One region of the Isoalcanivorax beigongshangi genome, then DNA from elsewhere that is predicted to be linked to it. Evidence: predicted binding sites of a transcription regulator. Region 1 holds the regulator's gene; each other region holds the start of a gene.
What was found. The regulator FNR, encoded in region 1, switches genes on or off when oxygen is low (the NO sensors DNR and NnrR bind a similar motif). The targets are predictions, from matches to a motif close to TTGATNTANATCAA.
Positions count from the first base shown of each region.

Region 2: a site for FNR is predicted at 1,916-1,929, ahead of AB5I84_RS08640 (cytochrome ubiquinol oxidase subunit I). Genes of this name have one in related genera too.
Region 3: a site for FNR is predicted at 2,181-2,194, ahead of AB5I84_RS03630 (OmpW/AlkL family protein). Genes of this name have one in related genera too.

Region 1 covers NZ_JBGCUO010000001.1:1,623,841-1,627,117, reverse strand. Annotated here, with positions in the region: gene hemN (oxygen-independent coproporphyrinogen III oxidase) at 1-1,124, shown strand, start outside; gene fnr (fumarate/nitrate reduction transcriptional regulator Fnr) at 1,215-1,925, shown strand; gene AB5I84_RS07355 (universal stress protein) at 1,962-2,897, shown strand; gene yaaA (peroxide stress protein YaaA) at 2,919-3,277, opposite strand, start outside.
Region 2 covers NZ_JBGCUO010000001.1:1,907,482-1,910,758, forward strand. Annotated here, with positions in the region: gene cydB (cytochrome d ubiquinol oxidase subunit II) at 1-241, opposite strand, end outside; gene AB5I84_RS08640 (cytochrome ubiquinol oxidase subunit I) at 253-1,818, opposite strand; gene cydD (thiol reductant ABC exporter subunit CydD) at 2,250-3,277, shown strand, end outside.
Region 3 covers NZ_JBGCUO010000001.1:816,553-819,829, forward strand. Annotated here, with positions in the region: gene AB5I84_RS03620 (FecR domain-containing protein) at 1-780, opposite strand, end outside; gene AB5I84_RS03625 (sigma-70 family RNA polymerase sigma factor) at 790-1,299, opposite strand; gene AB5I84_RS03630 (OmpW/AlkL family protein) at 1,493-2,122, opposite strand; gene trpE (anthranilate synthase component I) at 2,493-3,277, shown strand, end outside.

The DNA of each region.
Region 1 (3,277 bases):
TAGAAACATTGCTGAAGGAAATGACGCTGAAAAGCGCGTTGATCGACAGTCAGCGGCCGGTGGTTCAGATGCACTGGGGCGGCGGCACGCCGACTTTTTTTGACGATGCCCAGCTAACACGCTTGATGCATCAAACCGGCCGCTTGTTCCACTTGCTAGATCAGGATCGGGGGGATTACGGCATCGAAGTAGACCCGCGTACCGTCACCAGCAGCCGACTGAGCTTGCTGCGCGGACTTGGTTTCAACCGCCTGAGCTTCGGCGTGCAGGATCTCGACCCACGAGTACAACAGGCAGTAAACCGGGTGCAGCCGTTCGAGACGATTCTTGCACTGTTCCGCAGCGCCCGCGACTTCGGTTTCCGCTCCATCAATGCAGACCTGATCTATGGCCTCCCCTGGCAATCAGAAACCTCATTGGCACGGACGTTGGAACAATTGGGTGCACTCGATCCCGATCGTATCTCGCTCTATAACTACGCCCATCTTCCGAGCCGGTTCAAGGTGCAGCGTCAGATCGATGAAACCACCCTGCCCTCACCCTCTGAAAAGCTGCGCATGCTCACCCGCGCCGGCAGCATGTTGGAAGAAATGGGCTATCAGCTGATTGGCATGGACCACTTTGCCAAGCCCGATGACGCGCTGGCACAAGCACAGCGAGACGGCACGCTGTGCCGGAACTTCCAGGGCTACAGCTTGCACGGCGATGCCGACTTGGTTGGTTTCGGAGTCTCATCCATCAGCCAACTCGGCACCTTATACGCCCAGAACGCACGCCAAATCGATGACTGGCAGATGTCGCTGAACCAAGCCCGATTCCCGGTGCGACAAGGCTACCGGCTTGATCAGGACGACGAATTACGTCGCGATCTGATCATGACGCTGCTGTGCGGTATGCAGTTGGATTTGGAACAATTCGGCCAGCACTGGCAGATCGACGCTGCCAATTATTTCCGCGCCGAGTTGGACTCGCTACGGCCGTTGCTGGCCGACGGGTTGGTCACTTTCGATGGACGCCTGTTGCAGATTACTGAAATGGGACGCTTAGCGGCGCGAGCTGTGGCCATGGTGTTTGATCGCTATCAAACGCCGCAGACCGCCACCCGGTTTAGTCGTATCATCTGAGGACCCGATCACACTACCATGCAAAATTCGGTGGTGGTCGTATACTACTGTAGTGTGACATCCCCACCCTCAGTGCAACCGGAGACGACCTTGACAGTCCGAGTGTCCTGCAACGATTGCAGCCTCAGCCAGATCTGCTTGCCACTAGCCGTGGAGCCGGAACAGCTGGATGAGCTGGACCGCATGATCCGCCGCGGCCGCCCACTGAAACGGGGCGAGCACCTTTACCGTGCCGCCGATTCCTTTGAAGCGGTCTACGCGGTGCGCAGTGGCGCGCTGAAAACGTATTCCATGTCTGAAGAAGGTGATGAGCAGGTCACCGGCTTCTACCTGCCCGGCGAAATCGTCGGCATGGACGGCATCGGCACCGCCCACCATGTGTCTTCCGCCAAGGCGCTTGAAACGTCCACCGTGTGTGAGATTCCATTCACCCAGCTGGAAGCCTTGTCGACCAAGATTCCGACCCTGCAGCGCCATTTCTTCAGCCTCATGAGCCGCGAAATCCAGGAAGATCGGATGCTACACATGCTGCTTAGCAAAAAATCGGCGGATGACCGTGTGGCATCGCTGATCCTCAGTATCGGCGCGCGCCACCAGCGCCGTGGCCTGTCCAATACCCAGTTCCGCCTGCCGATGTCACGCTACGATATCGCCAACTACTTGGGGCTTGCCGTGGAAACCGTTAGCCGAATATTCACCCGGCTTCAGCAGCAGGAACTGATCAGCGTCGACGGCCGCGAAATCCAGATCCTTGATCGCCCGGGCCTATGTGGCGATTCTCGCAAAACCTGTACAAGCTGATACCTGTCCCAGTCGCTGCGTCACAGTGAGGTGGTCATGACCCCGGTCCTAGCAGTACTCGAACCCGATCTTAAATGTCCGCAGATGGCGCTGCTCAAGGCCGCCCATCTGGCCCAAGAGAACCGCCGGCGGCTGCGGATATTCGTCAATATTTACGCACCAGCGCTGGTCCGCGCGACCAATGGTTCCAGTGAACACTTCGAGCGCGCCAAGGCGTCGCTGGAGCACAGCTGGCGGCAGCGAATCGCGCAACTGCTGCAGGACTGCAGCGAATGTCGTAGCGAAGTGGAAATCCTGCTGGCCTGGGAAAAAGACGACGAGAGCGCCCTGCGCGATGTCATCTTGGCCGACATTCCGGAATGTGTAGTGATTCAGAGTGGCGATGAAGGCACTACCGGCCTTTCGCGGCTACTGCTGACACCACGCCACTGGATCCTGTTGCGCAAGGCGCCCTGCCCGGTGATGTGCGTATCGTCCCTGCCCTGGCGCGGCGCTGTGGACGTGCTGGCGGCAGTGGATCCGGATCAAGACGAAGGCGCGCTCGCCGGCCTCAACGCCGAGGTGGTCAAAGCAGCGCGGCATTTCAGTGATGCACTCGATGGCACGCTGCGTCTCGCTCACGTGATTGAACATCCGGACGACAATCTGCTGCTGATTGTGGGCGAAGGCCTACCGACTTACACCGTCGATATGAAGTCAGTGCGCGACTACTACGTGCAGCGTCTGAACCAATTGTGTGAACAGGCTGGTCTCGAGCATAGCAACCAGGTGCTGCTGGAAGGTGAGCCGGCCCAAGCGCTGGCTGCCTACCAAAGCGAACACGCACCGCAGTTGCTGGTACTCGGTACGGTACAGCGAGACCCGCTGCGCCGGCTACTGTTCGGCAGTACCGCAGAAAAAATCGCTCTTAATGCGCAGGGCGACTTCCTCGCGGTAAAACCGGATGGCTTCCAATCGCCTTGGCAAGACTGAGCGCCCCGTCGCTGCCTGGTCTCATCCCTGCGCGGAGGCTGGGCGGCGAAATACCAGCGTGTCGGCATCAGAATCCGCTGCCGCAAAGCGGTAGCCGGCCACGTCGAACTGCTCCAGATCACTGACCTGCGTCACCCGGTTTTGCAGCACCCAAGCGGCCATCAAGCCCCGTGCTTTCTTGGCATGGAAGCTAATGATTTTATAAACGCCGTTTTTCTCATCCAAGAACTGCGGCGTCACAATGCGCTGCTGCAAGCGGGCCGGCTTCACCGCACCGAAATATTCCTGCGACGCCAAGTTGAGCAAGGTATCGGTCTGCTGCGCAGCCATGTCTTCACGCAGCAAGTCGGTAATGCGATCACCCCAGAACTGGTACAGGT
Region 2 (3,277 bases), 280 kb from region 1:
CGTACAGCGCCGGCCACGCGGCAAAAATGGCACCGCCGCCGAGGATCAACCACACCTGGTTGCCTTCCCAAACCGGACCGACAGTGTTGATCACCTGCCGCCGCTGGCCGTCGTTGCGGGCCACTGCGGGCAGCAGTGCTGCCACGCCCATGTCAAAACCGTCAGTGAGCGCAAAACCGATCAACAGGATGCCGATCAGGGCCCACCAGATCACGCGCAAGGTTTCGTAATCGAGCAACATGGCAACCCTCCTCAGGCGTCGCTGGAGACAAGAACGGACGGCCGCTGTTCCACATCGTCGTGGTCAGGCTGCGGTCCCTTGCGGATATAGGTGATCATCAGGCGGATCTCGATCACCGCCAAGACCGTGTACAGCACCATGAAGCCGGCCAGCGAAATCAGCAGATCGGTCACGGTGAGCGAACTTACACCGAGGAAGGTTGGCAGCACCCCTTCGATGATCCACGGCTGCCGACCGTACTCGGCGACCAGCCAGCCTAGCTCCGCTGCGATCCACGGCAGCGGCAGCAGCAGCACGCCAACGCGGAGCGCCCAACGTGGAATGGTGCGCCGCAGCGAGGTGAAGTAGAACGCCGCGCCGAATACCAGGATGAAGAAGAAACCGATTGCCACCATGAAACGGAAGGCGAAGAACAGCGCCGCCACGTTCGGCAACATGTCGGAGACCGCCGCAGAAATTTGTGCGTCGGTGGCCTCACGCGGGTCCGCGGTATACTGCTTGAGCATCAGCGCGTAACCCATGTACTGCTGGTTTTCCAAAAACGCCTGCCGCGCCGCCGGATCGTTAGGCGAGTGCTTTAAGGTCTCCAGCGCGTCGTAGGCCACCAAGCCGTCACGGATGTGCAGCTCAGACAGCTTCAGCAGATCGAGGATGCCGGGGATTTCTTTGTCCACACTGCGGGTGGCAATCAGGCCCATCATCCACGGCACGCGCACCTCGTAGTGGGTGGTCTGCGCCTCGCGGTCAGGCACGCCGAAGATGGTGAACGACGCCGGTGCGTCCTCGGTGTGCCACATGCCCTCAATCATCGCCAGCTTCATTTTCTGGTTGTCGGTAATCGCGTAGCCAGACTCGTCACCGAGCACCACCACTGACATGGCGGACGCCAGACCGAAGGAAGCCGCGACTACTAACGAACGGCGCGCGATGTCAGTGTGACGGTTCTTAAGCAGGTAGTAGCAGCTGATCGCCAACACGAACACCGCACCGGTGACATAGCCAGCGGCCACCGTGTGCACGAACTTGGCCTGGGCCACCGGGTTGAACAGCACCTCGACGAAGTTGGTCACTTCCATGCGCATGGTGTCTGGATTGAACAGAGAGCCCACCGGGTTCTGCATCCAGCCGTTGGCAATCAGGATCCACAGCGCCGACAGGTTGGAGCCCAGCGCAACCAGCCACGTCACCATCAAGTGCTGCAAGCGGCTGAGTTTGTCCCAACCGAAGAAGAACAGGCCCACCAATGTGGCTTCGAGGAAGAACGCCATCAGGCCTTCAAGCGCCAGCGGTGCACCGAAAATATCACCGACATAGTGGCTGTAGAACGCCCAGTTGGTACCGAACTGGAACTCCATCACCACGCCGGTGGCGACGCCCATGGCGAAGTTGATACCGAACAGAGTGCCCCAGAACTTGGTCATGTCCCGCCAGATCTTGCGTCCGGTCATGACATAGACGCTTTCCATGATGGCAAGCAGGAATGAGAGGCCGAGGGTTAGAGGAACGAAGAGGAAGTGGTACATGGCTGTCAGTGCAAACTGAAGCCGGGACAACTCCACCAGTGTGGCGTCGATCATGCCGTTTTCTCCCACAGTGAGACGCGACGGTGCACCCGCTGATCCGGACACGGATGCAGCCGGAGGAGAGTTGTACCGTCCGCTGCGGCGCCACGCCATGCCGTGGATCAACTGTCGGCGAGAATAGCACCGTGCCGATCGGGTTTCACTTGCACTTTGGATGTTCGTCCCCATGGCACAGGCCGCGCCACCTTAGCCGCAGCCATCACCGCTAGGGTGCGGCAAAACGCCGCTGCTGACGCTTTCACCACCTGCGGCAACCAGCCGGCAGCAAAGGAAAGATGAGTCGCGGCGCTGGTGCGGCTACCATGGGCCTCCCTGCCTGGGGCCATGAGGCCGCAGTAACGCCGCTTACCAGGACGACCGCCAACTCGATGCACGCACATTCTTCACCTGCACCCGACACGCCCCCGGCAACCGCGAAACAGTGGTTGCGCCAACAAGCCCTGCTGGCTGGCAACGCCCGTCACCGCTTGCGATGGCTGGCGTGCCTCGATGCAGTGTTCGCGGTGCTGCAGGCGGCACTGCTGGCGTGGCTGGCTGCCACCGTGGTCACCGGCGATGGCGCCATCCTGCAGCCGGCGCTGGCTTTGGCGGCGCTGCTGCTGGTACGGGTGGCGGCCGGTTCGGCACGCTCGCTCGCTAGCGCCACCGTGGCGGCGCGCGTCACCCGTGGCGTGCGCAGCGAGGTGGCGGAGGCGCTGTTGTACCGGCCGGCACGTGATGACGCGCCCGGCACACTGAGCACATTACTGCTGGAACACACCCGCGCCGTGGGCGCTTATCACGGCGGCTACGCGGTGCAGCAGTCGGTGGGCGGCGTTGCCACCATCTTGTTCCTGGCGGTGGCCTTCAGCGTCGATTGGGTCGTCGGGCTAGTGTTCCTGATCACCGCGCCGCTGATCCCGCTGTTCATGATCTTGGTGGGCACCGGCGCCCAACGGGCTGCTGACCAACAGCTACGCAGCCTTGAATTTCTCGGCGGCTATTTCATCGACCGCGTGCGCGGCGCCCTCACCCTACGTGTGTTCGGTCGCGAAAAAGCGGAAGTCGAAAGCGTCCACAAAGCCAGCGGCGCGTTCCGCGACCACACCATGAAAGTGCTGCGCATTGCCTTCCTCAGTTCGGCGGTGCTGGAGTTGTTCTCGGCCCTGGCCGTGGCGCTGGTGGCCGTGTATGTCGGCCTGCACCTGCTGGACTTGGTGGCCTTCGGCCCCGGCCCGTCGCTGACCTTTGGCACCGGCATGTTCCTGCTGGCGTTGGCGCCGGAGTTCTACCAGCCGCTGCGCCAGCTGGCAGCCGGCTACCATGAGCGGGCCGCCGGCATCGCTGCTGCGGACGCCCTTGCCCCGCGCTTGCAGCAACACGCCACTGACGCCCCGAGCCAGGCGCTATCGGCTGCTCCGGGGCTGACGCTGGAACAACTGGCGTTTACTCCGTCCGGGGCCGCAAAACCGTT
Region 3 (3,277 bases), 810 kb from region 1:
TGGTGCTGCACTGCTGGCGCGCGGCCGAGTTCGTACCCCCACCCGGTCGAAGGCAGTACGCTGACCAGCAGTCACCCGCTGGGCCGGTCCCGATTGATCACGCGGCATCACCGCCACCGCACTTTCCACCACCGTCACCGTGGTGCGCTCTGGCCAGTGGCGCACGCTGAAGCGGGTGCCGAGCGCTTGGATGCGACCATGGACAGTGTCCACCACCAGTGGCGGTAGTGTCCCAGCGACCCCCTGCGCGGCGGCGGTGACCAACCACAGCTCGCCCTGCAGCAGCTGCAGACGCCGCTGCTGAGGTTGGAAATCGACCACTACGATGCTGTCGGTGTTGAGTAGTAACTGGCTGCCGTCCGGCAAGGTCCAATTGCGTTGTTCACCGGTGCCAGTGCGGTAGTCGGTGCTGAGCCGCTGGCGTAGAGGCCGGCTGGCCGGGGTGGCCAGCAGAGCACCGCCGCCGGCGGCGCCGGCCAGCAGCAGCCAGCTCAACACTTTGCGCCGTGATGGCTGCTGGCGGCGCTGCATCTCGCCATAGGGCGACAACACCTGGTAGGCCGGCGTCGGGCCCAGCTGCTGCAGGTGGCCGGTGATGGCTTCGATATGGCGCCAAGCGCGTTCGTGATCTGGGTGGGCGTTGCGCCACGCCTGCCAGCGCTGGCGATCGTCCTCGCTGACGACATCGGCCATCAGCAGCGTCAGCCAGTCTGCGGCAGCCTGCGCCACCTCCACTGGCAGCGGCGCGCCTTCAGCGAACGGACCGGGCGTGGAGGTCATGGCGCGGTCTCATAGGGTAATGGCGAACAAGCATTGCTGATTGGCGCGGCTGAGATATTGCTTCACTGAGCTGGTGGAAACGCGAAGGCGCTCGGCAATGTCGACGTAACGCAGGCCTTCCAAATGAGCGAGCAGGAATGCTTCGCGCACTTTGGCTGGTAGACCATCCAGCGCCCGATCCAATTGTTGCAACGCCTCCAGCGCCAACAATTGGGATTCTGGCCCCGGCGCGTGTTCCGGCGGCAGCGCGGCGAGCAATTCCAGATAGCTGTTTTCCAGCAGTTGGCGGCGATGGCGGCGGGCCATCAGGCGCCGCGCAATGGTGGCCAGAAACGGACGCGGTTGGCGGATATCGCCAGCACTGCCGTCGCGTAGCACGCTGACGAATGTGTCTTGCGCCAAGTCATCGGCCAGCCCGGCGTCACTCAGCTGACGGCGCAGCCAGCCCAGCAGCCACGGATGGTGGTCCGCGTAGAGCAGTGCGATGGGGTGCTGGCGGGCCAGCTCGGGCGTCGGCAAGATCGGATCCTAGGAGATGAGAACTTGTTGTCATTGGAAATGATTCTCATCATATGTGGTGGCGGGGACTGCCGACAAGGTCCATTACTGGGGCGCCGTTCACGGCTCTGCTGACAACAATAAAAAAGCCCCGGTGCCGCAAGGCGCCGGGGCTGTTGCACACGGACCGAGCGGCAGCGCCGCCCGGCGTGGCTTAGAACCGCATGCCGAAGCCGAGGGTGCTGACCACCGGATCGATATGCACAGTGCCGATGCGGGCGCCGTTCAGCTTGGCTTTAGAATCGATGTCCATGTAACGCACGCTGGCGTTGGCATACAGGCTCTCGGTGATCTTGATGTCCACCCCGACCTGCGCCGCAACGCCCCAAGAGTCTTCCAACTTCAGATTGGCGCCGCTGATCGGGCCGGTCTCACGGGTGTTGAAGAAGGTGGTGTAGTTCAGGCCCACGCCGACATAGGGGTTCACTTGCGCATCCGGCAGGAAGAACCACTGGGCGGTGACGGTCGGCGGCAAGTGCTTGGTGGTCGCACTCTTGTCGCCGTTGAGGGTCACGGTGTGGTTGAACGGCAGCGCTCCCAGCACTTCGATACCGAGGTTGCGGGTCGCCATGTAGGTCACGCTGATGCTCGGTTGGGTGGCGTCTTCCACGTCCACCGCAAGGGTGCCGTTGGCGAGTTTGCCGTTGTTGCTCTTCGGGTTGACCTGGGTCACGCCGAATTTCACCAGCCAGTCGCCGGCTTCATAAGCGTGGGCCGGCAGGGTCACCAGCAGCGGAGAGGCGGCGACGAGGCCGAGCAGGGTGGTGCGCAAGGGGAATGACATGAGGGTTACTCCTTGGTCCGTAGTGGGGACAGTATCCGCCGTCCCACGACGACAGCTGCTGACCTGGATCAATCACACAGCGTGGCCGCTGCGCCGGGCTTGATCCAGGTCAGCCCGATCGGCGGCGGCAAAAAAGCCGCTGCCGGGGGTCGCCTCGGTCGGGCACTGTGGCTACAATCGGGCCCATTCATCTTTTGGTTGCAGGAATCCGTCCGGTGAACCGGTCCTCCGCACTGTCACAATCCGCTGCTCTGCCCGCACCCGCCTCCTGGCGATGGTGACGCTCCCCTGTGCTCTGTAATGGGCACTCTGCTTTGCGTGTTTGGCTCCCGGGCTAAAGGCCCGTTTTCTACACCACAAAGGATTGATCATGTCTGCGGACTCTTTTGAGCACTATGCCCGTGCGGGCTACAACCGTGTGCCAGTGGTACGTGAGGTACTGGCGGATCTGGACACGCCGCTGTCGGCCTACCGCAAATTGGCACAGGGCCCGTACAGCTACCTGTTCGAGTCGGTGCAGGGCGGCGAGCGTTGGGGACGCTACTCGATCATTGGCCTGCCAGGCTGTGAGGTGATCACCGTGCGTGGGCGCACCATCGAGCGCAGCGGCGACGTCAACGAGGTGCTGGAAGACGTTGATCCTATTGCCTGGATTGAGCACTACCGCGGCCAGTTTCGAGCGCCAGAAGTGCCGGGTCTACCGCGTTTCAACGGCGGCCTAGCCGGTTATTTTGGCTTCGAAAGCGTGCGCTATTTCGAGCCGCGGGTCGGCGAGCCGCGTGGCCGCGATCCGCTCGGCGTGCCCGACATCGTGTTGGTGCGCAGTGAAGAAGTGGTGGTGTTCGATAACCTGCGCGGCAGCCTGTTCCTGATTGTGCTGGCCGACCCGGCCAAGGCCGGTGCACTGGCGGCCGCACAACAGCGGCTGGATGTGCTTCAGGCCCGGCTGCGGGCGCCCACTGAGGGGCCGGATGACCGCCCGCGTGGCGAGGCGATTGCCGAGCAGGATCTGCAAGCAGAAATGAGTCAGGCCGAGTTCGAAGGCATGGTGGAGCAGATTCGCGATTACATCGCTGCTGGCGATGTCATGCAGGTGGTGCCGTCGCAGCGGTTGTCCGCGCCGTTCCAAGCGCCGGCGCTGGATCTGTACCGGGC